Regions from separate parts of the Streptomyces sp. NPDC101191 genome, predicted to be linked through region 1. Evidence: riboswitches for the same ligand, from Rfam matches in the RefSeq annotation. Region 1 holds a riboswitch; each other region holds the start of a gene.
What was found. Region 1 has a riboswitch for cobalamin ahead of ACIRQF_RS25830 (cobalamin biosynthesis protein). Riboswitches for the same ligand answer to the same signal wherever they lie in the genome.
Positions count from the first base shown of each region.

Region 2: linked by a shared signal. The riboswitch ahead of ACIRQF_RS14630 (CbtB-domain containing protein) and the one ahead of ACIRQF_RS25830 (cobalamin biosynthesis protein) in region 1 are both predicted to bind cobalamin.
Region 3: linked by a shared signal. The riboswitch ahead of ACIRQF_RS34385 (ABC transporter substrate-binding protein) and the one ahead of ACIRQF_RS25830 (cobalamin biosynthesis protein) in region 1 are both predicted to bind cobalamin.
Region 4: linked by a shared signal. The riboswitch ahead of cobN (cobaltochelatase subunit CobN) and the one ahead of ACIRQF_RS25830 (cobalamin biosynthesis protein) in region 1 are both predicted to bind cobalamin.

Region 1 covers NZ_JBIWOU010000006.1:610,655-618,149, forward strand. The annotation lists gene cobO (cob(I)yrinic acid a,c-diamide adenosyltransferase) at 1-367, opposite strand, end outside; gene ACIRQF_RS25820 (putative cobaltochelatase) at 367-2,406, opposite strand; gene ACIRQF_RS25825 (cobyric acid synthase) at 2,465-4,012, opposite strand; gene ACIRQF_RS25830 (cobalamin biosynthesis protein) at 4,009-4,968, opposite strand; cobalamin riboswitch at 5,036-5,179, opposite strand; gene ACIRQF_RS25835 (hypothetical protein) at 5,295-5,516, opposite strand; gene ACIRQF_RS25840 (anion permease) at 5,533-6,798, opposite strand; gene ACIRQF_RS25845 (alpha/beta hydrolase) at 7,137-7,495, shown strand, end outside.
Region 2 covers NZ_JBIWOU010000003.1:314,678-322,172, reverse strand. The annotation lists gene ACIRQF_RS14665 (ABC-F family ATP-binding cassette domain-containing protein) at 1-403, opposite strand, end outside; gene ACIRQF_RS14660 (DoxX family protein) at 506-853, opposite strand; gene ACIRQF_RS14655 (MarR family winged helix-turn-helix transcriptional regulator) at 946-1,389, shown strand; gene ACIRQF_RS14650 (hypothetical protein) at 1,428-1,577, shown strand; gene ACIRQF_RS14645 (hypothetical protein) at 1,706-2,644, shown strand; gene ACIRQF_RS14640 (GntR family transcriptional regulator) at 2,678-3,034, shown strand; gene ACIRQF_RS14635 (histidine phosphatase family protein) at 3,044-3,637, opposite strand; cobalamin riboswitch at 3,689-3,829, shown strand; gene ACIRQF_RS14630 (CbtB-domain containing protein) at 3,865-4,095, shown strand; gene ACIRQF_RS14625 (CbtA family protein) at 4,111-4,953, shown strand; gene ACIRQF_RS14620 (D-2-hydroxyacid dehydrogenase family protein) at 5,039-5,998, opposite strand; gene ACIRQF_RS14615 (glycosyltransferase family 2 protein) at 6,051-7,495, opposite strand, start outside.
Region 3 covers NZ_JBIWOU010000012.1:104,880-112,374, reverse strand. The annotation lists gene ACIRQF_RS34415 (isochorismatase family protein) at 1-523, opposite strand, end outside; gene ACIRQF_RS34410 (nicotinate phosphoribosyltransferase) at 668-1,996, opposite strand; gene clpS (ATP-dependent Clp protease adapter ClpS) at 2,109-2,414, shown strand; gene ACIRQF_RS34400 (DUF2017 domain-containing protein) at 2,414-2,998, shown strand; gene ACIRQF_RS34395 (amino acid permease) at 3,423-4,859, shown strand; gene ACIRQF_RS34390 (Mov34/MPN/PAD-1 family protein) at 4,936-5,361, shown strand; cobalamin riboswitch at 5,372-5,502, shown strand; gene ACIRQF_RS34385 (ABC transporter substrate-binding protein) at 5,545-6,513, shown strand; gene ACIRQF_RS34380 (FecCD family ABC transporter permease) at 6,510-7,495, shown strand, end outside.
Region 4 covers NZ_JBIWOU010000003.1:325,857-333,351, reverse strand. The annotation lists gene ACIRQF_RS14700 (cobalt-precorrin-6A reductase) at 1-456, shown strand, start outside; gene ACIRQF_RS14695 (serine hydrolase) at 494-2,056, shown strand; gene ACIRQF_RS14690 (precorrin-2 C(20)-methyltransferase) at 2,087-3,583, opposite strand; gene ACIRQF_RS14685 (precorrin-8X methylmutase) at 3,580-4,215, opposite strand; gene ACIRQF_RS14680 (cobalamin biosynthesis protein CobG) at 4,230-5,459, opposite strand; cobalamin riboswitch at 5,551-5,690, shown strand; gene cobN (cobaltochelatase subunit CobN) at 5,766-7,495, shown strand, end outside.

The DNA of each region.
Region 1 (7,495 bases):
CGAGGTCCCGCTTGACCTGCTCCCAGCCCTCGCGCGCCTTCTCCTCGTGCGACTGCTCGCCCTCGGCGACCTCGCGCTGGATCCAAGACCAGCCCTCGCCCATCTTGTTCCAGACGACCGTGCCGCCCTTGCCGGTCTCGCCGAGCGCCTTCAGCGCGTTCTCCTCGCCGACCCGCCACTTGGCGGACTTGACGAACTGGAACACCCCGATCGGCCAGCCCTGGTTCCAGGCGCGCAGCGCCATCCCGAAGGCGGCGGTGGACTTCCCCTTGCCGACGCCCGTGTGCACCATCACCAGCGCACGATTGCGACGCTGACGGGTGGTCAGTCCGTCGTCCGGAACGACGGTCGGCTGTCCCTTAGGCATTACGCGGCCCTCCTGGCAGAGTGATTGCCCTGTACGTCCCTGACGAGCCCGGCGATCGAGTCGGCGCGCAGCTCGTCCAGGGTGACGGCGGTGCCGTCCAGTTCACGGGCGAGGTTCCCGGCGAGGCCGAGCCGCACCGGTCCCGTCTCGCAGTCCACGACCACCGCGGCCGTGCCGTCGGCGGCGTGCAGGCGGGCCGCCCGCGCGGCCAGCGCCACCGGGTCGGCTCCGCCGCCGGTCGCCCGGCCGTCGGTCACGACGACGAGCAGCGGGCGCCGGGAGGGGTCGCGCAGCCGCTCCACGCGCAGCACGTCGTGCGCCTTGAGCAGGCCGGCGGAGAGCGGCGTACGGCCCCCGGTGGGGAGCTGTTCGAGCCGGGCCGCGGCCGCGTCCACGGACGAGGTGGGCGGCAGGGCGACCTCCGCGGTCCGGCCGCGGAAGGTGACCAGGCCGACCTTGTCGCGCCGCTGGTAGGCGTCGAGCAGCAGGGACAGGACCGCGCCCTTGACGGCGCTCATCCGCTGCCGCGCCGCCATGGAGCCGGAGGCGTCGACGACGAACAGGACCAGATTGCCCTCGCGGCCCTCCCGGGTCGCCTGCCGCAGGTCGTCCCGGCGCACCACCAGGCCCGGGCCCGAGCGCCCGCGGGCCCGCTGGTGCGGCGCCGCTGCCTGCACGGTCGCGGCGAGGTGCAGCTTCGTCAGCGCGCCCCTGGGGCGGATCGCACCGGTGGTCCGGCCGTGCTCCGTACGGGCCCGGGACCGGCGCCCGGCCGCGCCTTCGCCGAGTCCGGGCACGCTGAGCATCTTCGTACGGAAGGGCTCGGCGGCCTTGACGGCGGCGCGCTCCCCGGCCTCGGCGGCGTCGTTCCGGGGCGTGGGTGCGGGGGTGTTCCCGGGAGCGTTCCCGGGGACGTCGGAGGCGTCCTCGGGAGCGGGCCCGTCCCCCTGCGGCGGAATGCCACCGCCGCCGCCGGGACCCCCGTCGCCCGGGCCCTGCGGGTCCGGGTCGTCGTCGGGCTCGTCGTCGCCCGTGAACTGCTCCAGGGTCTCGTCGAGCTTGTCCTGGTCGAGGCCTGGCGCGTCGAAGGGGTTGCGCCGGCGTCGGTGGGGGAGGGCCAGCAGGGCGGCCTGGCGCACGTCCTCGGAGGTGACCTCCGTGCGTCCCGCCCAGGCCGCGAGCGCGGTCGCCGTCCGGGCCATCACGATGTCGGCGCGCATGCCGTCCACCTCGAAGGCGGCGCAGGTCGCCGCGATCTGCAGCAGCACCGCGTCCCCGAGCGTCACCTCCGGCAGCAGCGTCCGCGCGGCGGCGATCCGCTCGCGCAGCGCGGCCTCCTCCTCGGCCCACCGGGCGGCGAAGGCGGCCGGGTCGTCGTCGAACGCGAGCCGCCGGCGCACGACCTCCACCCGCTGCTCGGGCTCCCGGGAGGCCGCGACCTCCACGGTCAGCCCGAAGCGGTCGAGCAGCTGCGGCCGCAGCTCGCCCTCCTCGGGGTTCATCGTGCCGACCAGCAGGAAGCGGGCGGCGTGACGTACGGAGACGCCCTCGCGCTCGACGTACGAGGAGCCCATGGCGGCGGCGTCGAGCAGCAGGTCGACGAGGTGGTCGTGCAGCAGGTTGACCTCGTCGACGTACAGGATGCCCCGGTGCGCGTCGGCGAGGAGTCCCGGCTCGAAGGCCTTCACGCCCTCCGCGAGCGCCCGCTCGATGTCCAGCGCGCCGACCAGCCGGTCCTCGGACGCGCCCACCGGCAGCTCCACCATGCGCGCGGGCCGCGCCTCCCGCGCCCCCTCGCCGTGCGGGCCGTCCGGGCAGCCGGGGTCGGGCGAGGCCGGGTCGCAGCTGAAGCGGCAGCCCGCGACCACCGCGACCTCCGGCAGCAGCTCCGCGAGCGCGCGGACCGCCGTGGACTTGGCGGTCCCCTTCTCACCGCGGACCAGCACACCGCCCACCGCGGGGCTGACGGCGTTCAGCAGCAGCGCGAGCCGCAGGTCGTCCATGCCGACGACGGCGGTGAACGGATAGCGGGTACTCATCGGGTGGTCACTCCTTCGAGTCGTACGGGGATCGGGGCGGGCGGTGCGAGCGGGGCGGTCACGGCGCCCCCGGCGGCACGAACGGCAGCCCCTGCGGTGCGCCCCGCTCGATCAGGCGGAGCAGCGCGTCCGTGTCGGCGTGCTCCTCGATCAGGTCGCCGAGGCGGTCGAGCTGCTCCTCGCGGAGGGTGCCGAAGGAGGTGTCGGGAGCCGGGACGAAGCGGCGCCCGGCGGCCGCCGCGACCTCGCGGAGGAAGGCGCGGCGGAAGGCGTCGCTCTCCAGGGAGCCGTGCCAGTGGGTGCCCCAGACCGCCCCGACGCGGCAGCCGTCCAGGAACGGCTCGCCGCCCAGGACCTCGGCCACGCCGTGGTGGATCTCGTAGCCCTCGACCCGCTCGCCGAGTGCCTCGCCCACCGGCCGGGCCAGGGTCTTCTCCTGCGCGAAACGGACCCGCACGGGCAGCAGCCCGAGGCCGTCGACAGTGCCCGCCCTCGACTCGACCTCGTCGTCGATGCGCTCGCCGAGGGCCTGGAAGCCGCCGCAGATGCCGAGCACCGGGCGCCCTTCGGCGGCCCGCCGGGCGAGCGCGTCGGCGAGACCCCGCTCGCGCAGCCAGGCGAGCGCCTTGACGGTGCCCCGGGTCCCCGGCACGACGACCAGGTCCGCGTCGACGAGTTCCTCGGGCCGGTCCACGAAGCGGACGACGACGCCCGGTTCGGCGGCGAGCGCGTCCACGTCGGTGAAGTTGGACATCAGCGGCACGGCGCAGACCGCGACCCGCAGCACGTCCTCGCCCAGCGGCGGCGCCACGACCGACTCGCGCACGGCGCCCCGCAGCGAGACCCGCAGGCCGTCCTCCTCGTCGATGCCGAGACCGTGCGCGTACGGCAGGACGCCGAAGGTCCGGCGCCCGGTGAGGCCGTGCAGCATGTCGAGCCCGGGTTCGAGCAGGGTCACGTCACCGCGGAACTTGTTCACGAGATAGCCCGCGACGAGCTCCTGGTCCTCGGGTGAGAGCAGCGCCGTCGTCCCGAAGAACTGGGCGAACACCCCGCCCCGGTCGATGTCGCCGACCACCACGACGGGCAGCCGCGCGGCCCGCGCGATGCCCATGTTCACGATGTCCGTGCGCCGCAGGTTGATCTCGGCCGGACTGCCCGCCCCTTCGCAGATCACGGCGTCGTACGTGCCCCGCAGTTCCTCCAGGCATGCGAGGACCGGCTCGAACAGCTCCTCCCGCCGTCCTCCGGCCAGGCCCTTCCCGGAGGACGACCCTGCGGACTTCCCGAAGAACCCGCGCGCGCTGAGCTCGCCGACCGGCTTGCCCATGAGCACGACCTGGCTGGAGCGGTCGCTGCCGGGCTTCAGCAGCACCGGGTTCATCAGCGCGCTGGGCTCGACCCGCGCCGCCTGCGCCTGCATGGCCTGCGCGCGCCCGATCTCCGCGCCGTCCCGCGTGACGAAGGAGTTGAGGGACATGTTCTGCCCCTTGAACGGCGCGACCTTCACGCCCCGCCGGACCAGCCACCGGCAGATGCCGGCCGTGACGACGCTCTTGCCCGCGTCGGACGTGGTTCCGGCGACGAGCAGCCCCCCACCCCTCATACGTTCCTCCGCTTCCTCAGCGCACTCGCGATCATGCGGCCGCCCGCACAGGCGGCCAGGGTCAGCCAGGTCACCCGGCGGGACAGCGCGACGGCCCGGTCGATGTCGGCCACCTCGACGGCCCGCCCGGTCCCGTTGAGCACGGGCCGGTGCTCGACCCGCCCGCCGTACGACAGGGTCCCGCCGAGCCGTACGCCCAGGGCACCGGCGAACGAGGCCTCCACCGGCCCCGCGTTCGGGCTCGGATGCCTCCCGGCGTCCTCGCGCCAGGCCCTCACCGCCCCGCGCGGGTCGCCGCCGGCGACGGTGGTGAGGACGGCGGTGAGCCGGGCCCCCGGCCAGCCGGCGAGGTCGTCGAGCCGGGCCGAGGCCCAGCCGAAGCGCCGGTACCGGGCGGACCGGTGGCCGACCATGGCGTCCAGGGTGTTCACCGCCCGGAAGCCGAGCAGGCCGGGCACGCCCGCGACCGCGCCCCAGAAGAGGGCGCCCACGACGGCGTCGGAGGTGTTCTCGGCGACGGACTCGACGACCGCGCGGGCCATCGCGGGCCCGTCGAGCGCCTGCGGGTCGCGGCCGACCAGGTGCGGCATCCGCTCCCGGGCCACCTCCAGGTCACCGGCCCGGAGCGCCCCGCCGATCGCGCGGGCCTCCCGCCCCAGGGTCGTACCGCCGACGACGGCCCACACGGAGGCGGCGGTCAGGGCGACGGAGGCGGCGCGGCTGCCCCGCGCGGTACGGGCGGCGAGGACGCCGAGCGCCACGGTGCCGCCCGCGCAGACGGCGGTGTGCAGGGCGCCCCGGCCGCGGTCGTCGCGCCACAGCACGCGTTCGACGGCGCCGGCCGCCCGGCCGAACGCGGCGACGGGATGGCCACGGCGCGGATCGCCCACGAGCAGGTCGACGACGAGGCCGGCCGCCGCTCCGTACGCGAAGACGCGCGTGGCGGGGGCGGGCATGCGGGCACGGGAAGGTCGGGGGCCGCGGCCGGGCATGGCACTGTGTCCTCACTCAGGGTCCGCGCCCTGGCTCGACGTGACCGGCGGCGAGAGTTCCTGACTCCCGGCCCCTCGGGACCGGTCACAGTGGCGGGACCGTGCCGGATTCGCACCGGACTTCCTCTGCTTGCCGCCGTAATGGCCTCGGCAGTCCACCACGCCCCGCGAACAACCGTCAACTCACCCTTGACCTGCGTCGCGTCACTGTGCGAAGCACCACAAACACGGCGGCCGGGCGGCCCCGCACCCGAAGGTGGGGACCGCCCGGCCGGACGGTGCGCCGAGCGTCAGATGACGATCAGGTAGATGCCGTACGCCACGGCCGCCGCGCACAGGGCGAAGCAGAGGTAGGCGCCGGTGCGGGCCAGGGTGGCGGAGCCGCCGTTCGCCGCGGCCTCCTCCTGCTTGCCGAGGCCGACGACGCCGAGGGTGAAGAGGCCCACGAGCGCGACGGTGGCCACGAGGCTGACTCCGAAGACGGAGCCGAGAGCTGCCCAGTCGATCTTCATGCTTGGTTCCAGTTCCTTAGACCGCGGCGGCGGGGGCCGGGGGAGCGGCGGGGTCCGTCGGGCCCGGGGCGGGGATGGTGGTCTTCAGGTCCTCGTCCGCGACGGCGGCGACGGAGCCGGCCGGCGGCGGGGTGACGGCCGCGATGGCGGTGGTGACGACACCCGCGGGCTCGGTGTCCAGGTCGTCCGCGGTCACGTTGTGGTGGTCGACCGGCTTGCGGCGGGACAGCGACCAGATGACGCCGGAGCCCGCGACCAGGAGGACCGCGACGGCGGCGATGCCCCAGGTGCCCTGCTTGGTGAGGAACTCGGCGGCGGCGCCGACCAGGCCCGCGGCGGGCAGGGTCAGACCCCAGGCGACGAACATCCGGGTGGCGGTCGACCAGCGGACGACACCGCCCTTGCGGCCGAGGCCCGCGCCCATCACGGCACCCGAGCAGGACTGGGTGGTGGAGAGGGAGAAGCCCAGGTGGGACGAGGCCAGGATGACCGTCGCGGCGCTGGTCTGGGCGGCGAAGCCCTGCTGCGGCTGGAGGTCGGTGAGGCCCTTGCCCATGGTGCGGATGATGCGCCAGCCGCCGAGGTAGGTGCCGAGCGCGATCGCCATGCCGGCGGACACGATGACCCACATCGGGGGGTTGGAGCCGGGGGCGAGGACGCCGCCGGTGACCAGGGCCAGGGTGATGATGCCCATCGTCTTCTGGGCGTCGTTGGTGCCGTGGGCGAGGGAGACGAGACCGGCGGAGGCGATCTGGCCGGCCCGGAAGCCCTTGGCCGTGGCCTTCACACCGGGCTTGGCGCCGATGCGGTACGTCAGCTTGGTGGCGGCGGCCGCGGCGAGACCGGCGACGATCGGGGCGGCGACCGCGGGGATGAGGACCTTGGTGACGATGGTCGATCCGTTGACGGCCGACCAGCCGGCCGACATCACGGCGGCGCCGATGAGGCCGCCGAAGAGCGCGTGGGAGGAGCTCGACGGGAGGCCGAGCAGCCAGGTCAGGAGATTCCACAGGATGGCGCCGACGAGCGCCGCGAAGATCACTTCGGTGCGAATGCCCTCTTCGTTGATGATGCCGCCGGAGATCGTCTTGGCGACCTCCACGGAGAGGAACGCACCGACGAGGTTCAGCACGGCGGACATGGCCACCGCCGTCTTGGGCTTGAGAGCACCGGTCGAGATGGTCGTCGCCATCGCGTTGGCGGTGTCGTGGAAACCGTTCGTGAAATCGAACACGAGAGCTGTCACGACCACAATGGCGAGCAGCAGCGTGATGTGTTCCATTTACCCAGGCAATCGTTTGACGTCAGTGGCACGTTGAACGTAGGCAACCTGGGTGAACGGAAGGTGAACTGGGTCGGGCGACGTGGTGTCCCGAACCAGGTTCCGGAGATTCCGCTTACGGGTCGGGCGGACGCGCTGTCCACGATGTGGTCGCCTGCGACCCCGGGTAAACCGTGCCGTTCCGGGCCTCACGCAACGCGCGTAGCTTCCTCCCCTCTCGCCCCGTATCGCCCCGTGGACCACTTCAGCCGCACGGAGGACCCGGAAACGAGACCCACGTCACTCGAAGGATCCCCCGCCCGGTGGCGCGTCGCGGGCGGGCTGCCGACACTGGGAGCGTGCGCCCGGCTACAGCGACGGCAGTGGCCGTCACCACGGTGATCGGTCTCGGCGCGGCCGCGGTTGCGGCCGGCCGGTACGCCAGCGACGTCGCCCTCGGGGTGCCCTCGGGGCGCCCCTTCCCCGGCGATCCCAAGCTCACCGTGCACAGCACGGGACCGGGCCGGATCACCCTGACCCGCAGCCTGGCCTCGCTGCGCCCCGGCACGTACGGCATCGAGGCCGACGGTCTGCACGCGGTCGTCGGACCGGTCCTCGACCGCGTCCCGCACACCGCCGACACCGTCGTACGCCGCCTCGAACGCGTCGAGCTCGGCACCCTCGGCCCCGGCGTCCGGGTCCGCTTCACCCCCCAGCT
Region 2 (7,495 bases), on a different contig from region 1:
CGGTCGCGGCGAGTGCGGCCTCGGCCTCGTGGATGCGCCGCTCCAGTGTCCTGACCTCGGCCAGCGCCCGGTCGATCGCGTCGCCGACGGTGGCGGTGCCGGGCAGGTCCAGGGTCTGGGCGAGGTGCCCGACGCCGCCGGGGGACTCGACGGTGACGGTGCCGTGGTCGGGCTCCTCGATGCCGGCGAGGAGGCGCAGCAGGGTGGACTTGCCGGAGCCGTTGTCACCGACGACCCCGACGCGCTCGCCGGCCTGGACGGTGAGCGAGACCCGGTCGAGGACGAGCCGGTCCTGGACGTGACGGTCGTCGTAGCGCTTGGTGACGTCGAGGAGATGGACACGGAACAAGGGCGACCTCCCGGGGTGCGGCGACAGGGACGGGATCCGTGGAGCGCGATCCATGCAACGAGACGTCTCGTCTCGTTGCGTCCCCTACCGTACGCCGCGGACCCCCGCGCCGCAAGACGTTTCGTCTCGTCGGGTTCGGCGGGGCTCAGGCGGAGGTCAGGCGGAGGCCAGGCGCAGGATCAGCGCCGCGCCCGACAGGAGGGTGAGGACGACGACCGGCGCCACCGCGTGGTCCTTCGCGCGGACGTGGCTGATGAGCGCGCCGAGGAAGTAGAGCACCAGACCCACGGCAGCGGCCGCGCCGAGCGCCGGCACGACGAGCCCGGCGAGCAGCCCCAGCGCGCCCGCCGCCTTCGCGGTCCCCAGCCACGGAAGCCAGGACTCGGGTACGCCCAGCTTGGTCATGTTGCCGGTGACCTGCGGGTTCCGGGTGAAGGTCAGAAATGCGGAGGCGGCGAGCGCGAGCGCCAGCAGCGCGGCGACGACGGCGTAGGCGATGAACATGGAACTGCTCCAATGATCCGGGGGCGGAAACCGTTGAAGACTAACAATGATTCATCGCGCTCCACAATGGAGCCGCTGTTACGGTGGACGGCATGGCAGCAGCTGACCCGAACGACCGCCTCGGCTTCCTCCTCTCCTTCCGCGGGGAGCTCACCGGCGCGCGCATCCGGGCCGCCGTGGCCGTCGCCGGGCTCCACCCGCGCAACGCCATGACCCTCATGCACCTCGCCCCCGGGGCCACCAGTCAGCGCGAGCTCGCCGCCGTCATGGAGGTCGACCCCAGCCAACTCGTCGCGATCCTGAACGAGTTGGAGTCGGACGGGCTGTGCGAACGGCGCCGCGACCCGGCCGACCGGCGGCGCCACATCGTGGAGATCACCCCGGCGGGCCGCGACGCCCTGGAGCGCGTCGACGCGGCGGTGAGCGCGGCCGAACGCGAGCTCTTCGGCGACCTCACCGAGGCGGAGCAGGTCCTGCTGCGCGGCCTGCTCGACCGGGTCGTCGTGGACCCGGCCGGCCACGAGTGCGGCGAGTAGCGGACGCGGAGGGCGGGCGCCCGGCAGGCGTGCCCGGCGTGGACCGCACGGCGGGCGTCGCCGAGGGGCTCGGCAGCCCGCCCGCCGTCTTCCCGAGCGGGCGCGGCGGCTTCCTGGGCGGGGAGTTCGGCCGGCACGGCGCCCCGGAGACGTTCGCGAATGCCCTGCGCGCGGCGCTCGAAGCGTGACTCCTGTCTGAGGCGTCCCGGCGACCCGTGCGCCGGGTGAGGGTGGGGTGGTCCCGGCGGTCGGGAAGGGATCGCCCACGCGGTAGTTGTTCTAGTAGAGTGCAAACAACTAGAACCAAGGGGGGTTCATGAACCGTCTCCGCGCGCTCGCCGCCGCGCCCTTCGTCCTCGCACTCGCGACCCATCTGCTGCTGCTCGCCCTCTGGTACGACCGCCTCCCGGATCCGCTCGCCACGCACTTCACCGCCGGCGGCGGCCGGCCGGACGGCTTCACCGGCCTCGGCACCTACGCCGCCCTCAGCACCGCCCTGCTCCTCACCCTCGGGGCCGGCTGGACCCTGCTGGTCCGGCGCTCCGCGCTCTGGGGTGCCTGGGCCACCGCTGGCTTCGCCGTCGCCCTGCTCGACCTGCTCCTCCGGGCCAACGCCGCCGCGACGGACGCTCCCGACGCCCGCTTCCCGCTCGCCCTGCTCTCCCTGGCCGCCGGCGTCGCCGGACTCGCCGCGCTCGCCGGTCTCGCGCTCACCCGCCTCGTACCGAAGCCCCCGCCCGGGACGCCCGATCCGGTCCGTGAGCCCCGTCTCGACCTCGGCGCGCACGAGCTGGCCGGCTGGTCGTGCGTCACCGGCTCGCGGGCGACGGGCGCGCTCTCCGCCGGCTTCCTCCTCGCGGGCGCCGCGGGGCTGCTCCTGGCCCTGTTCCTCGGCCCCTGGCCGTACGCCCTGATCGGCCTGGTGGGCCTGGTCGTCGGGGTGCCCGGGCTGGCGCTCTCGCAGGTCCGGGTCACCGTCGACCGGCGCGGCCTGACCGTCACCCCGTCCCTGGTGTCCCGCCCGCGCATCCGGATCCCGCTCGACGAGGTGGTCTCGGCGAGCGTGCGCGACGTCGACGCGTTCGCCGAGTTCGGCGGCTGGGGCTACCGCACCCGGTCGCACCGCTCCGGTCTCGTCCTGCGCTCCGGCGAGGCCCTCGTCGTACGCCGGGCGGGCGGCTGGGAGTTCGTCGTGACCGTCGGCGACGCGGCGACCGCCGCGGGCCTGCTCAACACGCTGGTCACCCGTGCCTGAGCGGGACATCGCCGGGACTGAGAGGATCTGACCGTGCTCTTCCGGGTCGACCCCGCCTCCGCCGCCCCGCTCGGCGACCAGATCGCCGCCTGCGTCCGCGGCGCCCTCGCCGACGGCACCGCCGCCCCCGGCGAACGCCTGCCCGCCGCCAGGGAGCTCGCGGACTCCCTCGGCGTCAACGTCCACACCGTGCTGCGCGGCTACCAACGCCTGCGCGAGGAGGGCCTGATCGAGCTGCGCCGCGGCCGGGGCGCCGTGATCGTGGCGGGCGCGCAGGGTCCCGGCCGCGCCCAGCTCGTCGAGCGCCTGCGGGAGCTGGCCGCCGAGGCCCGGCGCCTCGGCCTCACGGACGAGGAGTTCCTGGACCTCGCCCGGTCGGGACTCGGTTGACGGGCGGCATCAGCCGGCCGGCGCTCCCAGGCGCACGTTCCAGCGCCCCGAGCGGCCCGACAGCTCGACCCGTTCCAGCGGGCGCACGTCGAGGCGCCAGAAGACCGCCTCCGGTGCGCCCAGCGCGTGCGCGACGCCCGCGCGGATCACGTCCGCCTCCGCGAAGGCGATGACGGTGCCCGGCTCCAGGGCGTCCATCCAGTCCGCGACCCGGGCGCGCAGTTCCCGCAGGGACTCGCCGCCGTGCGGGGCGGCGGCCGGATCGGACAGCCACGCGGCCACCGACTCCGGTTCGCCGGCGCTGAGTTCGTCCAGGCTCCGGCCGCGCCACCGGCCCATCGCGCAGCCCGCGAGCGCCGGTTCGGCGGCCACGTCCGCGTGGCCGAGGAGGGCGGCCGTGTGCGCGCAGCGGGGCGACGGCGAACGGAGCAGCCGGACCCGGGGCCCGGGGCACAGCGGGGCGACGCTCCCGTCCCGCGGCGGCTCCAGCGGACCGGCGTCGTCGAACCGCGCCTCGCGCAGGCCCCGGTTCATGGCGGGCGCGATCAGGGCGAGGCGCACGGTCCCGCTGCCGGTCCCGGGCGCGGACGTGGGCGTGGTCATGGGTGATTCATCCCTCAGCGTTTCAGGCGGTCTTGGCGTGTAGTGATCGGCGCGGTACCGTCAGTCGACATTTCCATATGAACGACGACGGCGAGACGGAAGCCCGGTGCAAGTCCGGCACGGTCGCGCCACTGTGAGCCGCCCCCAGCCCGTGGGCGGTGAGTCAGACCCGACGACCGTCGTCGCGCACCACCGTATGGGACGCGAGTTCCCGAGGAGGTTCCACCATGGCCGAGGCCATTGCGTCGCCCGCCGTTCCGTCCACCCCCGCCGTCACGGTCCCGCTCACGCTGCCGGTCCGCGCCGTGCTGCCCTGGGCGCTGTTCGTCGGTGTCCTGATGCTCGTCGCGCTCTACTTCGTCGGCGCGGAGCAGGGTGCCACCTCTCTGTTCGCCGGCAGCGACGTGCACGAGTGGGTGCACGACGGACGTCACCTGCTCGGTTTCCCCTGCCACTGAGGGGCCACCGCAGTCATGTCGTCCCCCGCTCACGTCCCCACCGCCCCCACGGGCTCGCTCGTCGGAAGACTCCTGCTCCGCGGCCTGCTCGCGGGTCTGATCGCCGGACTGTTCGCCTTCGCCGTCGCCTACGTCGCCGGTGAGCCGTCCGTCAACGCCTCGATCGCCGTCGAGGAGGCCGCCGCCAAGGCGGAGCACGCCGCGCCGGCGCACGACCACGGCGCCAACGGAGCGGCCACCCAGGCCGACTCCGAGGAGGAGATCGTCAGCCGGGACCTGCAGTCCACCGCGGGTCTCGCCACCGGCGTCCTCGTCTACGGCGTCGCCCTCGGCGGCATCGCCTCCCTGGCGTTCTGCTTCGTCCTGGGCCGGGTCGGCCGGTTCACCGCGAAGGCCACCGCGGCGCTCGTCGCGGCGGCGGCCTTCACCACGGTGTATCTGGTGCCGTTCCTGAAGTACCCGGCGACCCCTCCGGCCGTCGGCAATCCGGACACCATCGGGAAGCGCACCACGCTGTTCTTCCTGATGATCCTGCTGAGCGTGCTGCTCGGCATCGCCGCGGTCGTCGCGGGCCGCCGGCTCGCGCCGCGCCTCGGCAACTGGAACGCGACCGTCGTCGCGGGCCTCGGTTTCGTCGCCGCGGTCGGGATCGCCTGCGCGTTCCTGCCCGGGAACGAGGACTCGGTGGCGGGTACCTTCCCCGCCGCCGTGCTGTGGGACTTCCGGCTCGCGACGCTGGGCATCCAGGCGGCCCTGTGGGTGGTCTTCGGACTCGCCTTCGGGCTGCTCGCGGAACGGCTCCTCGCACCGAGGACGGAGACGGCGCAAGCCGTCGGGGCGGCCGCACCGGCCGCCTGAACCCGGTGCCGCGCCGACGCGACCGGCCCCGTCCGCCCGATGAGGCGGGCGGGGCCGGTCGCGTTCCAGGCCGGTTTCTTTCGGATCAGGCCAGCTCCCGCACCGGCGTGCCGTCCAGGAAGGCCTCGATGTCCTCGACCGCCTGGCCGAAGTAGCGGGCGTAGTTGCCCTCGGTGACGTAGCCGAGGTGCGGCAGCGCGAGGACGTTCGGCAGGGTGCGCAGCGGGTCGTCGGCGGGCAGCGGCTCAGTCTCGTACACGTCCAGGCCAGCCCCCGCGATCCGGCCCTCGCGCAGGGCGCCGAGCAGTGCCGGGCCGTCGACGAGACCGGCCCGTGAGGTGTTGACGAGATACGCGCTCCGGCGCATGGCCCGCAGTTCCGGCTCCCCGATCAGGCCGCGGGTGCGGTCGGAGAGCACCAGGTGCAGGGAGACGACGTCGGCGGCTCCGAGCAGTTCGTGGAGCGAGGCCGCGCGCCGTACGCCGTGCCCGGCCGCGCGCTCGTCGGTGAGGTTCGGGCTCCAGGCGATCACGTCCATGCCGAAGGCCTGCCCGATCCGCGCCGTGCGACCTCCGATCCTGCCGAGGCCGACGAGGCCGAGGGTGCGGCCCTCCAGGTCCGCGCCGACGGTCGACTGCCAGGGTCCGCCGTCGCGCATCGCCCGGCTCTCCGTGTGCACCTGCCGGACGAGCCCCAGGATCAGCGCCCAGGTGAGTTCGCTGGGCGGTACGGAACTGCTGTCCGTGCCACAGACGGTGACGCCCCGGGCGCGGGCGGCGGCCACGTCGACGGACGCGTTGCGCATCCCGGAGGTGATCAGCAGCCGCAGCCGGGGCAGGCGGGCGAGGAGCGCGGCGTCGACGGGGGTGCGCTCCCGCATCACGACGAGGATCTCGCAGTCCTCGACGGCGGCGACGAGCTGGTCCCGGTCGACGAGGTGCTCCCGCAGGACGCGCACCTCGACCCGCCCGTCGAGCGGGCCCCAGTCGGCGGAGGAGAGGGCGACGCCCTGGTAGTCGTCGAGGATCGCGCAACGCAGCTTCATGCACCGCATGATGGCGGACGTGAGCCGGCCGCGGCCCGCCGGGGGCGCGCGGCTACTGCCAGTTGATCCGGGCCTTGACCGCGCGGGCGGCCTTCCACCCGTAGCTGAGGGCGTACGCGGAGACCGCCGACGGGGCCGGCTTGATCTGGAGGACCAGCTGGTCGCCGCGCGGCCCGATCCGTACGGTGTGCGGCTTCCTGCCCGAGCCGGGCAGCGAGACGGCGTGCTCGTCGGCGCGCTTGCTGACCTTGCCGCCGAGGGCGCCGCCGAGGCTGCCGCGGGCGCTCAGGCCGTGCGAGGTGCAGCGCAGCGAGAGGTGCCAGTCGCCCTTGGGGAGGACGGTGCCGCCGTCGGCGGTGGCCAGGTCGACGGAGGCGCGGAAGCAGGCCCGCCCGTAGTCGTAGGTCTCCTTGCCGCGGGTGACGGTCAGATGCGGAGAGGGGACCTGCTCGGCGGGGAGGGCGATCTCGCGCCCGGTGCCGGCGTGCCGGAGGACGAGCTCGGTCACCAGGTCGTCCGTGTCGACCTGGTCGAGGTAGGCGTATCCGGAGAGCTCCAGGACGGTGCCGCGCCAGGCGAGCCGCTCGACTCGGCGGCGCGGGCTGACGCCGAGGGCGGCGGTGGTGATGTCGCACAACTCCGCGTGCAGCGGGGACTCGACGGCCGGGAACGGTGGTGCCGCGTACAGCCGTCCGTCGCGGATCACGGCCTTGCCGGGCTGCCCGTCGCGGTTCCACCGCACGACGGCGGCGAGCTCGTCCACCAGCCCCTCGCGCAGGCAGTGCGCGACGAGCTTCTCGTGGACGGACTTCTCGGCGAGGATCTCGGGGCTGATCCACTTCAGCGCGTACGGCCGGGCCAGCTCCACCATGCGCCGGAACTCCTCGGCGTCGCAGTCGGTGAGGAGTTGGTCGAACCGGCGGATCATCTCGACGGTGACGTGCCGGCCGATGAGGTGGTTGCGCAGCGGGCCGGGTTCGGTGAGTCCGGTGACGAGAGAGACCATCTCGTCGGCCTGCTGCAGGGCGACGGGGAAGTCGAGCCAGTCGGCGGTGATGTTGCCGTTGTCGCCCCGCTTCACGACGTAGTAGCAGTCGTAGTCGCCGACGATCGAGATGACCTTGCTGTGCAGATAGGCGCGGGCGACGAAGTGCTGGTCCTCGCTGACCCGCATGTGCTCGGGGAAGCGCAGGCCGTGCTTCTCGATGAGCTCGCGCCGGAACAGCTTGAAGGGCATCAGGGTGTAGTAGACGTCGCCCTTCGACAGGTCCGCCTTGGCGACGTTCTTCGCGAAGACCTGCTTGGGCACCCGGCGTCCCACGCCGACCAGCTTGGCGAGCACGGTGTCCGAGCCGTTCTTCTCGGCCGTCGCGACCAGCCGCTCCAGCGCCTCGGGACCGAGGCAGTCGTCCCCGTCGACGAAGAACACGTAGGTGCCGGTGGCCTGGTCGAGCCCCACGTTCCGCGGTCGGCTCGGCCCGCCGGACGCTTCCTGGT
Region 3 (7,495 bases), on a different contig from region 1:
TCGCCACGCCCGCCGTCAGCTCGAGCAGGACGTGGGTGCGGAAGCCGTCACGGGCCGCGTCCAGGGCGGTCGCCCGTACGCAGTGGTCGGTGGCGATGCCGACCACGTCGACCTCGGTGACCTCGCGGGCCCGCAGCCACTCCGTGAGCGCCTCGCCGTTCTCGTCGCGGCCCTCGAAACCGCTGTACGCGGCCTCGTAGGCACCCTTGTCGAAGACGGCGTCGATCGCGCCGGCGGTGACCGCGGGCGCGAAGTTCGGGTGGAAGCCGACGCCCTCGGTGCCCGCCACGCAGTGCCGCGGCCAGTTCGTCACGTAGTTCGGGGCCTCGCCCTCCGGCGCGAAGTGCTCGCCCGGGTCGACGTGGTGGTCGCGGGTGGCGACCACGTGCCGGTAGACGGAGCCCGCCGTCTCGCCGATGAGGTCGGTGATGGCGGCGGCGACGTCCGCGCCCCCGGCCACCGCGAGGCTGCCGCCCTCGCAGAAGTCGTTCTGAACGTCCACAACGATCAATGCGCGGTGCATGACAGGTCCTTAGCGGTCGGATCGGGAGGCGGATCGGGCGTCGGTTCTCGGACGGATTCGAGCCTAGAGACTTCCCCCTCCCTTCGGGAGGGGGCGCTCAAGGCGGAGGCGTACTCCGTCACGTACTCCGTCGGGCGCGCGCGCTCACACGTACTCGGTCGGCAGGACCGGCTCGCCCCGCGAGAGCTGGGTCGCCGACAGCGGCAGCCCGGCGCGGGCCGCGATGTGCCGGGCCCGGGCGGCCTCCAGGGGCTCGCGGGCCACCACGTCGCCGCCCTTGACGAGCTCGACGAGCAGCTGCCGCTCGACGAGCTCCGGCGGGACGGGGCCGGTGCCGATGACCTCTGCCTCGGCGACACCGGCGGCGTCGGTCCGGCGGGCGGCCCACTTGCGGCCGCCGACGGAGGCCTTGCCGGCCACCGACTTCTTCGCGACCGGGGTCAGCGGGGCCTTCCGGTCGCCCGAGCCGGCCCGGGCGACCAGCTTGTAGACCATGGAGCAGGTCGGGTGGCCGCTGCCGGTGACGAGCTGGGTGCCCACGCCGTACGCGTCCACGGGCGCGGCCGCGAGCGAGGCGATGGCGTACTCGTCCAGGTCGGAGGTGACCACGATCTTGGTGTCGGTGGCGCCCAGCTCGTCGAGCTGTGCGCGCACCCGGTGGGCGACGAGCAGCAGGTCGCCGGAGTCGATGCGGACGGCCCCGAGCCCGGTCCCGGCCACCTCGACGGCGGTACGGACGGCCTCGGCGACGTCGTAGGTGTCGACGAGCAGGGTGGTGCCGGCGCCCAGCGAGTCGACCTGGGCCCGGAAGGCGTCGCGCTCGGTGTCGTGCAGCAGGGTGAAGGCGTGGGCGGAGGTGCCGACGGTCGGGATGCCGTAGCGGAAACCGGCCGCCAGGTCGGAGGTGGAGTCGAAACCGCCCACGTAGGCGGCGCGGGAGGAGGCGACGGCGGCCAGCTCGTGGGTGCGCCGTGCGCCCATCTCGATGAGCCGCCGGCCGCCGGCGGCCGAGGACATGCGCGAGGCGGCGGCCGCGATGGCGGAGTCGTGGTTGAGGATCGACAGGACGACGGTCTCCAGGAGCACGCACTCGGCGAAGGAGCCCTCGACCCGCAGGATCGGCGAGCCGGGGAAGTACACCTCGCCCTCGGGGTAGCCCCAGATGTCGCCGGAGAAGCGGTAGCGCGCGAGCCATTCCAGGGTCGGCTCGTCGACGATGCCCCGCTCGCGCAGGAAGCCGAGCACGTCCGCGTCGAAGCGGAAGTTCTCGACGGCGTCCAGGACCCGTCCGACGCCCGCCACCACGCCGTAGCGCCGCCCCTCGGGCAGTCGGCGGGTGAAGACCTCGAAGACGGACCGGCGGTCCGCCGTGCCGGCCCTGAGGGCCGCCTGGAGCATGGTCAGCTCGTACTGGTCGGTGAAGAGCGCGGTCGACGGCACGTCCACCGGCAGCCCAAGGTCCGCAGCGTTCATGTGAGGATGCTACCGCACTATTCGTCACTCTGACGAATACTGGGGAAACGTGCGGCGTGCCAAGGGTGACCCGTTTGTGCGACCTGTGGGTCGGGGTGGCAGCATGGGGTAAGTGAGCGTTGCGCCTATCGAGATCGAACGGACCGAATCGGCCGAGGAGGTCTCCGCCGTCGTCGAACCCGACGTGCCCTGGGTGACCCTCGTGCACAACGACCCGGTCAACCTGATGAGCTATGTCACCTACGTCTTCCAGGCGTACTTCGGCTACTCCAAGGACAAGGCGCACAAGCTGATGCTCGACGTGCACAACAAGGGCCGCGCGGTGGTCTCCAGCGGCACCCGCGAGGAGATGGAACGGGACGTGCAGGCGATGCACGGTTACGGGCTGTGGGCGACCCTCTCCCAGGACCGCGGCTGATGGCGGGCCACTTCGAGTCCCTCCCGGGCGGCGGCGCGGCCGTCGCGCTCGACGAGGTCGAGATCTCCATCCTGCGCTCCCTCGCCGTCCAGCTCATGGAGCTGATCGGCCCCGGGGACGAGCCCGTCGAGGGCGAGGACCCGCTGGCCGCTCTCTTCGCCGAGGGCCCGAGCGAGCCGCCCGCCGACCCCGCGCTGCGCCGGCTCTTCCCCGACGCGTACGGGGACGACACCGACGAGCTGCGCCAGGCGGCGGCCGACTTCCGCCGCTTCACCGAGAACGACCTGCGGGCGCGCAAGCGCCAGGACGCGCTCATGGTGGTCCGCAGTCTCGACGCGCTCGCCTCCGCGGCGGCCGGCGAGGGCGGCGGGGTCCTCAAGCTCACCCCCGACGAGTCCCGTGCGTGGCTCGGCGCGCTCAACGACCTGCGGCTGACCATCGGCACCCGCCTGGACGTCACCGAGGACGACGAGAGCGAGCAGTTGTACCGGCTGCCCGACTCCGATCCGCGCAAGCCGATGGTGATGGCGTACCTGTGGCTCGGCGGGCTCCAGGAGTCGCTCGTCGAGACGCTGATGCCGTAGCGCGTGTCCTCCGGGATCGGGCCGGGCCCACGGTGCCCGGCCCGGCCTGGTCCGGAAGGCGCGACCCCGGTCGCGCGGGCGGACACCGGCACGGCTGGACACCCGCCCACGGAGGGTGTTCGCTCAGCGGACGCTCAAATCCGGATAACGAATGCGTTATCAAAGAGCCCCGCTTTGCTCCGTTGAGTCCCTTTCCACCCTCTTTTCGTGTGGCGCAGCTCACGTATGGGGTCCTCGATCACGGTTAAGCGCGTGATAAATCTTCACGACCACCCGGGGACGCCACCCCTGTTCCCGGGGGCGCTTCGACCGGCTGACCGCCGGTGGCACTCCATTCCACATCCGGGGGGATCAGGACCTGGTCCGCAGCACAGACGGCCGAGCCGGCCGGTGCGCGGATCAGCATGGAGAAAGGCGCACCACCATGACCTCTGCGCAGGTCGACCAGCAGCACGACGGCAACGGGGCCGCGGACACCGCGGCGGGCGAGGGCTACCACCGGGCACTCGGTGCACGTCAGATCCAGATGATCGCGATCGGCGGCGCCATCGGCACCGGCCTCTTCCTCGGCGCGGGCAAGGGCATCTCGATCGCGGGACCGAGCCTGATCCTCGCGTACGCCATCGCGGGCCTCGTCATCTTCTTCATCATGCGGGCGCTCGGTGAACTCCTCATGTACCGCCCCGTGTCGGGCTCCTTCTCGGAGTACGCGCGAGAGTTCATCGGCCCCTTCGCGGGCTTCGTGACCGGCTGGACCTACTGGCTCTTCTGGGTCGTCACCGGCATCACCGAAGTCACCGCCGCCGCCACCTATATGACGTACTGGTGGGACATCCCGCAGTGGCTGTCCGCCCTCGTCTTCACCGTGATCCTCTACGGCGCCAACCTGATCTCCGTGAAGCTCTTCGGTGAGCTGGAGTTCTGGTTCTCGATGGTCAAGGTCACCGCGATCGTCGGCATGATCCTCATCTGTGCCGGCATCCTCACCCTCGGCTTCTCCGACGCCGGCGACACCGCCTCGGTCACCCACCTGTGGAACGACGGCGGCTTCTTCGCCGGCAAGGACGGCATCTTCTCGACCCTGATGACCCTTCAGATGGTCATGTTCGCCTTCCTCGCCGTCGAGCTGGTCGGCGTCACCGCGGGCGAGTCGAAGGACCCGAAGACGGTCCTGCCGAAGGCCATCAACACCGTGCCGTGGCGCATCGCCGTCTTCTACGTCGGCGCGCTGATCATGATCCTCTCCGTCGTCCCGTGGACCGCGTTCAAGCCGGGCGTCAGCCCGTTCGTCGCGGCCTTCGAGAAGATGGGCCTCGGCATCGGCGCCGCGATCGTCAACTTCGTCGTCCTGACGGCGGCCCTGTCCTCCTGCAACTCGGGCATGTACTCGACCGGCCGCATGCTGCGCGACCTCGCGCTCAACGGCCAGGGCCCGAAGGTCTTCACGAAGCTCACGAAGTCCGGCACCCCGCTGGTCGGCACCACCGTCTCGGCCGCGCTGATGATGGTCGGCGTCTGGATCAACTACCAGTGGCCCGGCGAGGCGTTCAACTACGTCGTCTCCTTCGCCACCATCTCCGGCATGTGGGCCTGGATCGTCATCCTGATCTGCCAGATCCGCTACCGGCTCAAGGCCGACCGGGGCGAGCTGCCGCAGTCCTCGTTCAAGGCGCCGGGCGGCATCTGGTTCAGCGTCTTCTCGCTCGCCTTCATCGGCATGGTCATCGTCACCATGGGCATGGACCAGGACAACCGGGTCGCGCTGTACGGCGCGCCGGTCTGGGGTCTGCTCCTGGCCGTCTCCTACCTGGTGCTCAAGGCCCGCAACCCCGAGGGCGTCGCCTTCGCCAAGCGGTCCTGACCTGCATCGTCTCGGCATTCGGGCCGTCTCGTACCACTCCTCGGTACGGGGCGGCCCGTCTGCTTATCCTGTCGGCATGCTGACCATCACCCGAGCCCTGTTCGACCAGATCGTGGAACACTCCCGTGCGGACCACCCCGACGAGGCCTGCGGCGTGGTCGCGGGTCCGGTCGGCAGCGGCCGCCCCGAGCGCTTCATCCCCATGCTGAACGCCGCGCGCTCGCCCACCTTCTACGAGTTCGACTCCGGGGACCTGCTGAAGCTCTACCGCGACATGGACGACCGGGACGAGGAGCCCGTGATCGTCTACCACTCGCACACCGCGACCGAGGCCTACCCGTCGCGCACGGACATCTCCTACGCCAACGAGCCGAACGCCCACTACGTCCTCGTCTCCACGGCCGACACCGACGGCGCGGGCCCCTTCCAGTTCCGCTCCTACACGATCGTCGACGGCGTCGTGACGGAGGAAGAGGTCAAGGTCGTCGAGGCGTACGGGTGACCGCCCGATGATCATGCGAGACTGAGCGCGACCAACGGGCGGCAGGAACCAGGAAGCCGGTGCGAATCCGGCACGGTCCCGCCACTGTGACCACCCTCCCGGGGTGGAAGCCAGGAACTGACCTGCCGCCTTCCCACCACCGACCGGGGACGCGGAGATCCCCGTCAGGAGGCCCGTTCCGTCATGTCCTGGCGCCGTACGCCGCTGCTGCCCGCCGCCGCGCTGATATCCCTTCTCGCCGCCTGCTCGGCCCCCGCCGGCACGCCCTCGGCCCGGCCCGCGCCCGGCTTCCCGTACACCGTCACCAACTGCGGTGTGACGACCACCTACCAGGCGCCGCCGCACCGCGCGGTGACCATGAACCAGCACGTCACCGAGGTCATGCTCGCCCTCGGCCTGGAGAAGTCCCTGGCCGGCACCGCCTACCTCGACGACGCGGTCCTCCCGGCCTACCGGAAGGCCTACGACTCCGTCCCCGTGCTCGCGAAGGAGTACCCCTCCAAGGAGGCGCTGCTCGCCGCGGACCCGGACTTCGTCTACGGGGGGTACGCCTCCGCCTTCGACGCCACCGCCGGCCGCGCCCGCCCCGACCTGGAGCGCTCCGGGATCGCCACCCGCCTCAACACCGAGTCCTGCCCGACCGGCAGGAGCTCCTTCGCCGACCTCTACCGCGAGGTCGACGAGGTCGGACGCACCTTCGGCGCCGCCGACCGGGCCGAGGCCTGGGTCCGCACGGCGAAGGACACCGTCGCCGGCGCCGAGAAGCGCCTCGGGGGAGTCGCCCCCGTCTCCGTCTTCGTCTACGACAGCGGCGACAAGACCGCGTTCACCGCCGGCGGCAAGGGCATCGGCAACGAGATCATCACCCGTGCCGGCGGCCGCAACGTCTTCGCCGACCTCGACAAGACCTTCGGCGACGCCACCTGGGAACAGGTCGTGGCCCGCCGGCCCGAGGTCGTCGTCATCTACGACTACGGGACCACCACCGTCGAGCAGAAGAAGAAGCGCCTGCTCGACGACCCCGCCCTGCGTGAGGTCCCCGCGATCAGGAACCGCCGCTTCGCCGTCATGCCGCTCTCCGACACGGTCCTCGGCGTGCGGGCCCCCGCCGCCGTCGACAAGCTCGCCGCCCAGCTGCACCCCGCCCGATGAGCCCCGCGCAGCGGTACCCGGCCGTCGTCGCCGGGCTGCTCGTGGCGCTCGCCGCGGCCGTCGTCGCCTCGCTCGCGCTCGGCTCCGTCCGCGTCCCGCCCGGCCAGGTGCTCGACGCCCTGACCGGGCGGGCCGGGCCCTCCCCGTACCGCACGATCGTGCTCGACGTACGCCTGCCCCGGGTGCTGCTCGGCGCGATCGTGGGCGCCGGACTCGCCGTCGTCGGTGCCGTCCTCCAGGCCCTCGTCCGCAACCGGCTCGCCGACCCCTTCCTGCTCGGGATCTCCTCCGGAGCCTCCGCGGGCGCCGTGGGCGTCCTCGTCCTCGGCGTGGCCGGCGGCCTCACCACGAGCGTCGCCCTGCCCGCCGGGGCCTTCGCCGGCGCCCTGCTCTCGCTCGTCCTCGTCTACGCCCTCGCCCGGCGCGGCGGCACCCTCACCGGCGCCCGGCTCGTGCTCGCGGGCGTGGCCGTCTCCTACATCCTGTCCGCGCTCACCACCCTGCTCCTGGTCGTCGCGGGCCGGCCCGAACAGTTCCAGGAGGCGCTGTTCTGGTCCCTCGGCGGCCTCGGCAGCGCCCGCTGGGACAGCCTCGTGCTGCCCGCCGCCGTCCTCGCCGTCGGCATCGGCCTCCTGCTCACCCTCGCCCGGCCGCTCGACCTGCTGCTCGTCGGCGAGGAGGGCGCCACCGTCCTCGGCCTGGACACCGCCCGCTTCCGCGCCGCCGTCTTCGTCCTCGCCTCCCTGGTCACCGCCGTCATGGTCGCGGCCAGCGGCGCCGTCGGCTTCGTCGGCCTGATGGTCCCGCACGCCGCCCGGCTGGCCGTCGGCGCACCGCACCGCCGGCTCCTGCCGGTCGCCGCCCTCGGCGGGGCCGTCGCCCTGGTCCTCGCCGACCTCGCCGCCCGTACCCTCGCCGCGCCCCAGGACATCCCCGTCGGCGTCCTCACCGCCCTCACCGGCGGCCCGTTCTTCCTCTGGCT
Region 4 (7,495 bases), on a different contig from region 1:
CGCCGCCCCGGCTGGGTCCCGGTGGACGGCGACCGGTGGCACGAGGTCGCCTCGCTGGACGGGGCCGCGGCCGCCCTCGACGGCTTCGGCGACCGGGTCTTCCTGACGACCGGCCGCATGGGCCTCGCCTCCTTCGCCGCCCGCCCCGAGTGGTTCCTGGTCCGCTCGGTCGACGCCCCCGAGGCCCCGATGCCCGCCCGCACCGAAGTCCTCCTGGACCGCGGCCCGTTCACCCTCGACGGCGAACGCGCACTGCTCGCCGCCCACCGCATCGACGTCCTCGTCACCAAGGACAGCGGCGCCGCCGCGACCGCCCCCAAGCTCGCCGCGGCCCGCGAGGCCGGCATTCCGGTCGTCGTGGTCCGCCGCCCGCCCGCCCCGGCCGGCGTCCCGACGACGGCGACCGCGGAGGAGGCCGCGGTGTGGGTGGGGGCGCGGGAGCGGGCCGGGGGCTGAGCGCGACAGACGCGGGAGGCGGACTTTCAATGGAGGAATGAGCACCGTTCGACGGCTTGCCGCGGCCGGGCTTGCGGCCCTGCTGGGCGCCACCGCGCCCGCCATCGCCACGGCCGCCCCCGGGGCCCCGCCTCCGCCCCAGCCGCCTCCGCAGCTCGACGACGCGGAGGTGAACCGGGCCGTCGGGCGCCTGGACGGGGTCGTGCGGGATGCCATGAGGCGCACCGGGGTGCCCGGCGTGGCCGTCGCCGTGGTCCACAAGGGCAAGGTCGTGGCCCTGAAGGGGTACGGGGTGCGGAAGTCCGGTGAGAAGGCCGCCGTGGACGCCGACACGGTCTTCCAGCTGGCGTCGGTCTCGAAGCCGATCGCCTCCACGATCGTCTCCGGAGCGGTGGGCGTCGACGGCTGGACCCAGCCCGTCGCGCCGCGCGTGCCGGGCTTCGCCCTCAAGGACCCCTGGGTGACCTCCCATGTGACGGTCGCCGACCTCTTCTCGCACCGCAGCGGGCTCCCGGACCACGCCGGCGACCTCCTGGAGGACCTCGGCTACGACCGGGCGTACATCCTGTCCCACCTGCGCTACGAGCCCCTCACGCCGTTCCGCGCGAGCTACGCCTACACCAACTTCGGCCTGACGGCGGCCGCGCAGGCCGTCGCCGACCGGAAGGGCGTGCCCTGGGAGAAGCTCGCCGACGACGTCCTCTACAAGCCGGCCGGCATGAACTCCACCAGCTCGCGCTTCGTGGACTTCGAGAAGGCCTCCGACCGGGCCTGGGGGCACGTCAAGGTCGACGGCGTCTGGAAGCCCGAGTTCGTCCGGGACCCGGACGCGCAGTCCCCCGCCGGCGGCGTCAGCTCCAGCGCCCGGGACATGGCGACCTGGCTGAGGCTGCAGCTGGCGAACGGCAAGCTCGACGGCCGGCAGATCATCGGCGCCGACGCCCTGGAGCGCACCCACTGGCCCGAGTCGGTGCTCGCCCCGCCCCCCGCCCCGGCCGGCCGGGCCGGCTTCTACGGCCTGGGCTGGAACGTGAGTTACGACGACGAGGGCCGGCTCCGGCTCTCCCACACGGGAGCGTTCGCCGAGGGCGCGCACACCAACGTCACGATGCTGCCGGGCGAGCAGCTCGGCATCGTCGTCCTCACCAACACCTCACCGGTCGGCGTCGCCGACGCGGTCGCCCTCGACTTCTTCGACATCGCCCAGACCGGGCGGGTCAGCCGTGACTGGATCCCCCTCGTGAACGCGCTGTACGCGCAGGAGGAGGAAGCGGGCCGCTCGAAGACCGACTACGCCCACCCGCCGGCCGACGCCGCGCCCGCCCGGTCCGCCGACACCTACACGGGCACCTACACCAGCCCGTACTACGGAAGCGCGCAGGTCGTCGCCGGCCCGAACGGCACACTGACCCTCCGACTGGGCCCGAAGCCCCAGTCGTACCCCCTCACCCACTACGCCGGCGACACGTTCAGCTTCGAGACCGCCGGCGAGAACGCCGTCGGCCGCACCGGGGTCACCTTCACCCCGGACGGGAGGGCGTTCACGGTCGAGTACCTGAACACGGAGGGGCTGGGGACGTTCACCCGCAGCGGCGGCTGACGGCCGCCGCCCGGCGTGGACGGCGTAGGGCTACTCCTCCGGATAACGCCGCGGCGTCCAGGCGATCGTCCGGCCGTCGGCGCGTTCGGTGACCTGCGTCTGCGACGAGCCGATCAGCAGCAGCGTGCGCATGTCGACCTCGGCCGGGTCCAGGGTCTTCAGGGTCAGGATGCGGACCGACTGCTCCGGCCCGCCGACGTCGCGGGCGACGACCACCGGGGTGTCGGGGGAGCGGAGTTCCAGGAGGAGGTCGCGGGCGGCGGCCACCTGGTGGGTGCGGGAACGCGAGCCCGGGTTGTAGACGGCCAGGACCAGGTCGGCCTCGGCGGCGGCGCGGACGCGGCGGGCGATGACGTCCCAGGGCTTGAGGCGGTCGGAGAGGGAGAGGGTGGCGTAGTCGTGGCCGAGGGGGGCGCCCGCCGCGGCGGCGGCCGCGTTGGCGGCGGTCACGCCCGGGAGGACGCGTACGGGGATGTCGGCGTACCGCTCCTCCGAGGCGACCTCCAGGACCGCCGTCGCCATGGCGAAGACGCCCGGGTCGCCGCCCGACACGACCGCGACGCGGCGGCCGCGGCGGGCCAGGTCGAGGGCGAACTCGGCGCGCTCCGACTCGACCTTGTTGTCCGAGCCGTGGCGGCGCTGGCTCGCCCGCAGGGCCGGGACGCGGTCGAGGTACGTGGTGTAGCCGACGAGGTCGTCGGCGTTGACGAGCGCGCCGCGGGACTCGGGGGTCAGCCACGGTGCTCCGGCCGGGCCGGTGCCGACGACGACGACCTCGCCGCCGGTCTCCCGGGACTCGGGGGCCACGGCGTCGATGCGGGAGGGGAGGACGGCCACCGAGAAGTACGGGACGGAGGCCGGGTCGACGTCGGCCAGGGCGTCCGTGCGCTCGCCCGCCATGAACGCGCGCTCCACGTAGCGCGCGTCCTCCAGGCGGCCCGCTCGCTCCAGGGCCCGCCGTACGGTCGGGAAGGTGCGGCCGAGCTTCATCACGACGGCCGAGTCGGTGCCCGCGAGGCGGGCGGTCAGCTCGTCCTCCGGAAGGGTGCCGGGGATGATCGTCAGCACCTCCTCCGCCTCGCACAGCGGCTCGCCCAGCCGGGCGGCGGCGGCGCTCACGGACGTGACGCCGGGGATGACGGTGGTGTCGTAGCGGTGCGCGAGCCGCTTGTGCATGTGCTGGTAGGAGCCGTAGAAGAGCGGGTCGCCCTCGGCGAGGACGGCGACCGTGCGCCCGGCGTCGAGGTGGGCGGCGAGGCGGGCCGAGGCCTCCTCGTAGAAGTCGTCGAGCGCGCCCCGGTAGCCGCCGGGGTGGTCGGTGGTCTCCACCGTGAGCGGGTACACCAGCCGCTCCTCGATGTGGTCCTCGCGCAGGTGCTCGGCCGCGATGGAGCGCGCGATGGACCGGCCGTGGCGGGCCGAGTGGTACGCGACCACGTCGGCCTCGGCGATGGCCTTCACGGCGGCCACGGTCATCAGGTTCGGGTCGCCGGGCCCGAGGCCCACGCCGTACAGCTTGCCGGTCACTTCTGGATCTCCGCTTCGTGCGCGAGGGCGTTGAGGGCCGCCGCGGTCATGGCGCTGCCGCCACGCCGGCCGCGGACGACGAGGTACTCCAGGCCGAGGGTGTTCGCGGCGAGGGCGTCCTTGGACTCGGCGGCGCCGATGAAGCCGACCGGGATGCCGAGTACGGCGGCGGGCCTGCCGGCGCCCTTCGCGATCATCTCCAGGAGGTGGAAGAGGGCGGTCGGCGCGTTGCCGATGGCGACGACGGAGCCCTCCAGGCGGTCCCGCCACAGCTCCATGGCCGCGGCCGAGCGCGTGGTGCCGAGCTCGGCGGCGAGCCCCGGGACCGCCGGGTCGGACAGGGTGCAGACCACGTCGTTGTCGGCGGGCAGCCGCTTGCGGGTGACCCCGCTGGCGACCATCTGCGCGTCGCACAGGATGGGGGCGCCCGCGCGGAGCGCGGCGCGGGCCGAGGCCACGACACCGGGGGAGTACGCGACGTCCTGGACGAGGTCGGTCATGCCGCAGGCGTGGATCATCCGCACCGCCACCGTGGCGACGTCGGCGGGCAGGTCCGCGAGATCCGCCTCGGCGCGGATCGTGGCAAAGGAGCGGCGGTAGATCTCCGCCCCGTCCTTCTCGTACTCGAACATCCTGGGGCTCTCGCTCATCTCGTCGTGGTCGTGGTGCGGGCCGTGGCGACCGCTTCGGGCAGGGAGGTACGGGGTGTGGGGACGCCGGCCACCAGATAGCCGCCGTCGCCGGTGGCGAGGACGTCGACCCAGGTGCCGTGCGGGTGGCCGCAGCGGCGTTCGCAGCCGGAGAAGTGCACGGGCAGGAGCCCCGCGGGCGCCCGGCGGGCCTCGGCGCGCACGTCGTCGAGGGCCTTGGCGCAGCCGGGGCGCCCGGTGCACGCGGTGACCCGGGCGCCGGGCGCGTCGGGGCCCGTGATCAGGCCGTGCGCGGCGAGTTCGGGGAGCCGGGCGGGGGCGGTGCGGACGACCGCTCCGCGCCAGGGCGTCAGCCGGATCCCGTCCGCGGGCGGCAGCGCCCGCAGCTGGGCGCCGGTCAGCCGGCCGAGGGGGGCGAGGACGTACACCGCTGCCGCGCCGAGGGCTCCCGGCACGGGCGGCGCGCCCTGCGGGAGCGGGGAGTCCGGCGCGGCCTCGGCCCGGATCCCGGCCTCCTCCAGCGCTCCGGTCAGGTCCGGCGCGTGGCCGGCGGGCAGTTCCCGTACCCGCCAGGCGCCGGTCCCGGCCGCCGCGGCGGTGTCCAGGAAGGCGAGCGCGGCGGCCAGGGCGGCGCGGGGCGCGTCGGCGGCGGGGACGCGGAGGACCTCGGGGCCCACCCGGAGGTCCGCGCCCGACGGCCCTGCGACCAAGGTCACATCGCCGCCGAGTCCGGCGACGTCGCCGCGCCCGTCGTCGAGGACGAAGAGAAACCGGCCCGAAAGGGACGCGGCCCGGGGCTCGTCGCACAGCAGCGCGTCCAGTTCGCGCACCCACAACTGCACGTCCCCGTGGCCGAGTCCGTCGAGGCCGGCGGCCGGCGAGGCGACGATGTTGCGCACCCGCTCGTGGGTGGGGGAGGGCAGCAGGCCGGCGGCGTCGAGGAGAGCGGCGAGCTCGGCGCCGCAGCCGTCCCGGAGGCCGCGCAGCTCGGCGTTGCCGCGCGAGGTGACACTGATGCCGCCGTCGCCCAGGGCCTCGGCAGCGGAGGCCAGCATCTCCACCTGACCTGCCGTCAAGAGGCCGCCGGGCAGGCGGAGTCGGGCCAGGAAGCCGTCGTCGGCGGCGTGCAGACGCAGCGCCCCCGGGCATGCGTCACCACGGTCCCGTATGAGTGGTTCGCCCCGTTCGGGCGAGCGGTGAGGGGTGGGCGGCATGGCGGCGAGCATACCCACGGCCCCGCGGCCGACCGAGGGCTCGCGCGGGGGTGTGATCAGGCCTACTCGCCCGCACCGCCCCACCCGTGGACCCGCACGATCTAGGATGCAGACCGGCATGGGGTCCCAGGACCCCGGGGAGGAAGCCCGGTGAGAATCCGGCGCGGTCCCGCCACTGTGAGCCGGTCCCGGGCACCCGGGCGACCGGTGAGTCAGGAACTCCCTTCCCCAGGCTCTCGGCTTCGCCCGAGCAGGGGAGGCCCCAACCCATACGACCACCCGGGGCGCGGACAACCCCGAGGAAGGCCTGAGCTCGCCATGCTCCTGCTGCTGTCGCACTCCGACACCGACCTGCTCAGCGCCCGTGCGGCGAACGCCGCCGAGGGCCCGGTCGCCTACCGCTTCGCCAACCCGGCCCGGCTGCCCCACGCCGACCTCCCCGCACTCCTCGACGGCGCCGAACTCGTCGTCGTCCGCCTCCTCGGCGGCCTGCGCTCCTGGCAGGAGGGCCTGGACACGGTCCTCGCCGCCGGGAAGCCGGTGGTCGTGCTCAGCGGCGAACAGGCGCCCGACGCCCAGCTGATGGAGGCCTCCACGGTTCCGGTCGGCGTCGCGACCGAGGCCCACGCCTACCTCGCGCACGGCGGCCCGGCCAACCTGGAGCAGCTGGCCCGCTTCCTGTCCGACACGGTCCTGCTGACCGGCCACGGCTTCGAGCCCCCGGCGCCCGCCCCCACCTGGGGCCCGCTGGAGCGGACCGCGAGGAACGAGACCGGCCCGACGGTCGCCGTGCTCTACTACCGCGCCCACCACATGAGCGGCAACACCGCCTTCGTCGGCGCCCTGTGCGACGCCGTCGAGGAGGCCGGCGGCCGGGCCAAGGCGCTGTACGTGGCGTCCCTGCGCGCTCCCGAGCCGGAGCTCCTCGACGAGCTGCGCGGTGCCGACGCCATCGTCACCACCGTCCTCGCTGCCGGCGGCACCAAGCCCGCCGAGGCGCAGGCCGGCGGCGACGAGGAGGCCTGGGACGCCGGCGCGCTCGCCGCGCTCGACGTGCCGATCCTGCAGGCGCTGTGCCTGACCGGCTCGCGCGCCGCGTGGGAGGAGAACGACGAGGGCCTGTCGCCGCTCGACGCCGCCAGCCAGGTGGCCGTCCCCGAGTTCGACGGGCGCCTGATCACGGTCCCGTTCTCCTTCAAGGAGATCGACGAGGACGGCCTCCCGGCGTACGTCGCCGACCCCGAGCGGGCCGCCCGGGTGGCCGGCATCGCCGTCCGGCACGCCCGCCTCCGGCACATCCCGAACGCCGAGAAGAAGCTGGCGCTCGTCCTCTCCGCGTACCCGACGAAGCACTCCCGGATCGGCAACGCGGTGGGCCTCGACACCCCCGCCTCGGCCGTCGCCCTGCTGCGCCGACTGCGCGCGGAGGGCTACGACTTCGGCCCGGTCGAGGACATCCCGGGTCTCGTCTCCGGCGACGGCGACGAGCTGATCTACGCCCTCATCGAGGCCGGCGGCCACGACCAGGACTGGCTCACCGAGGAGCAGCTGGCCCGCAACCCCGTCCGCATCCCGGCCGCCGACTACAAGCGCTGGTACGCCGAGCTGCCGGCCGAGCTGCGCGAGCAGGTGGAGGAGCACTGGGGCCCGGCGCCCGGCGAGATGTTCCTCGACCGCTCGCGCAACCCGGAAGGCGACATCGTGCTCGGCGCGCTGCGCCGGGGGAACCTGCTGGTCCTCATCCAGCCGCCGCGCGGCTTCGGCGAGAACCCGATCGCGATCTACCACGACCCCGACCTGCCGCCGTCCCACCACTACCTGGCGGCCTACCGCTGGATCGCCGCCCGGGCCGAGGACGGCGGCTTCGGCGCCGACGCGATGGTGCACCTGGGCAAGCACGGCAACCTGGAGTGGCTGCCCGGCAAGAACGCGGGCCTGTCCGCCGCGTGCGGCCCGGACGCGGCCCTCGGCGACCTGCCGCTGGTCTACCCGTTCCTCGTCAACGACCCGGGCGAGGGCACCCAGGCCAAGCGCCGGGTGCACGCGAC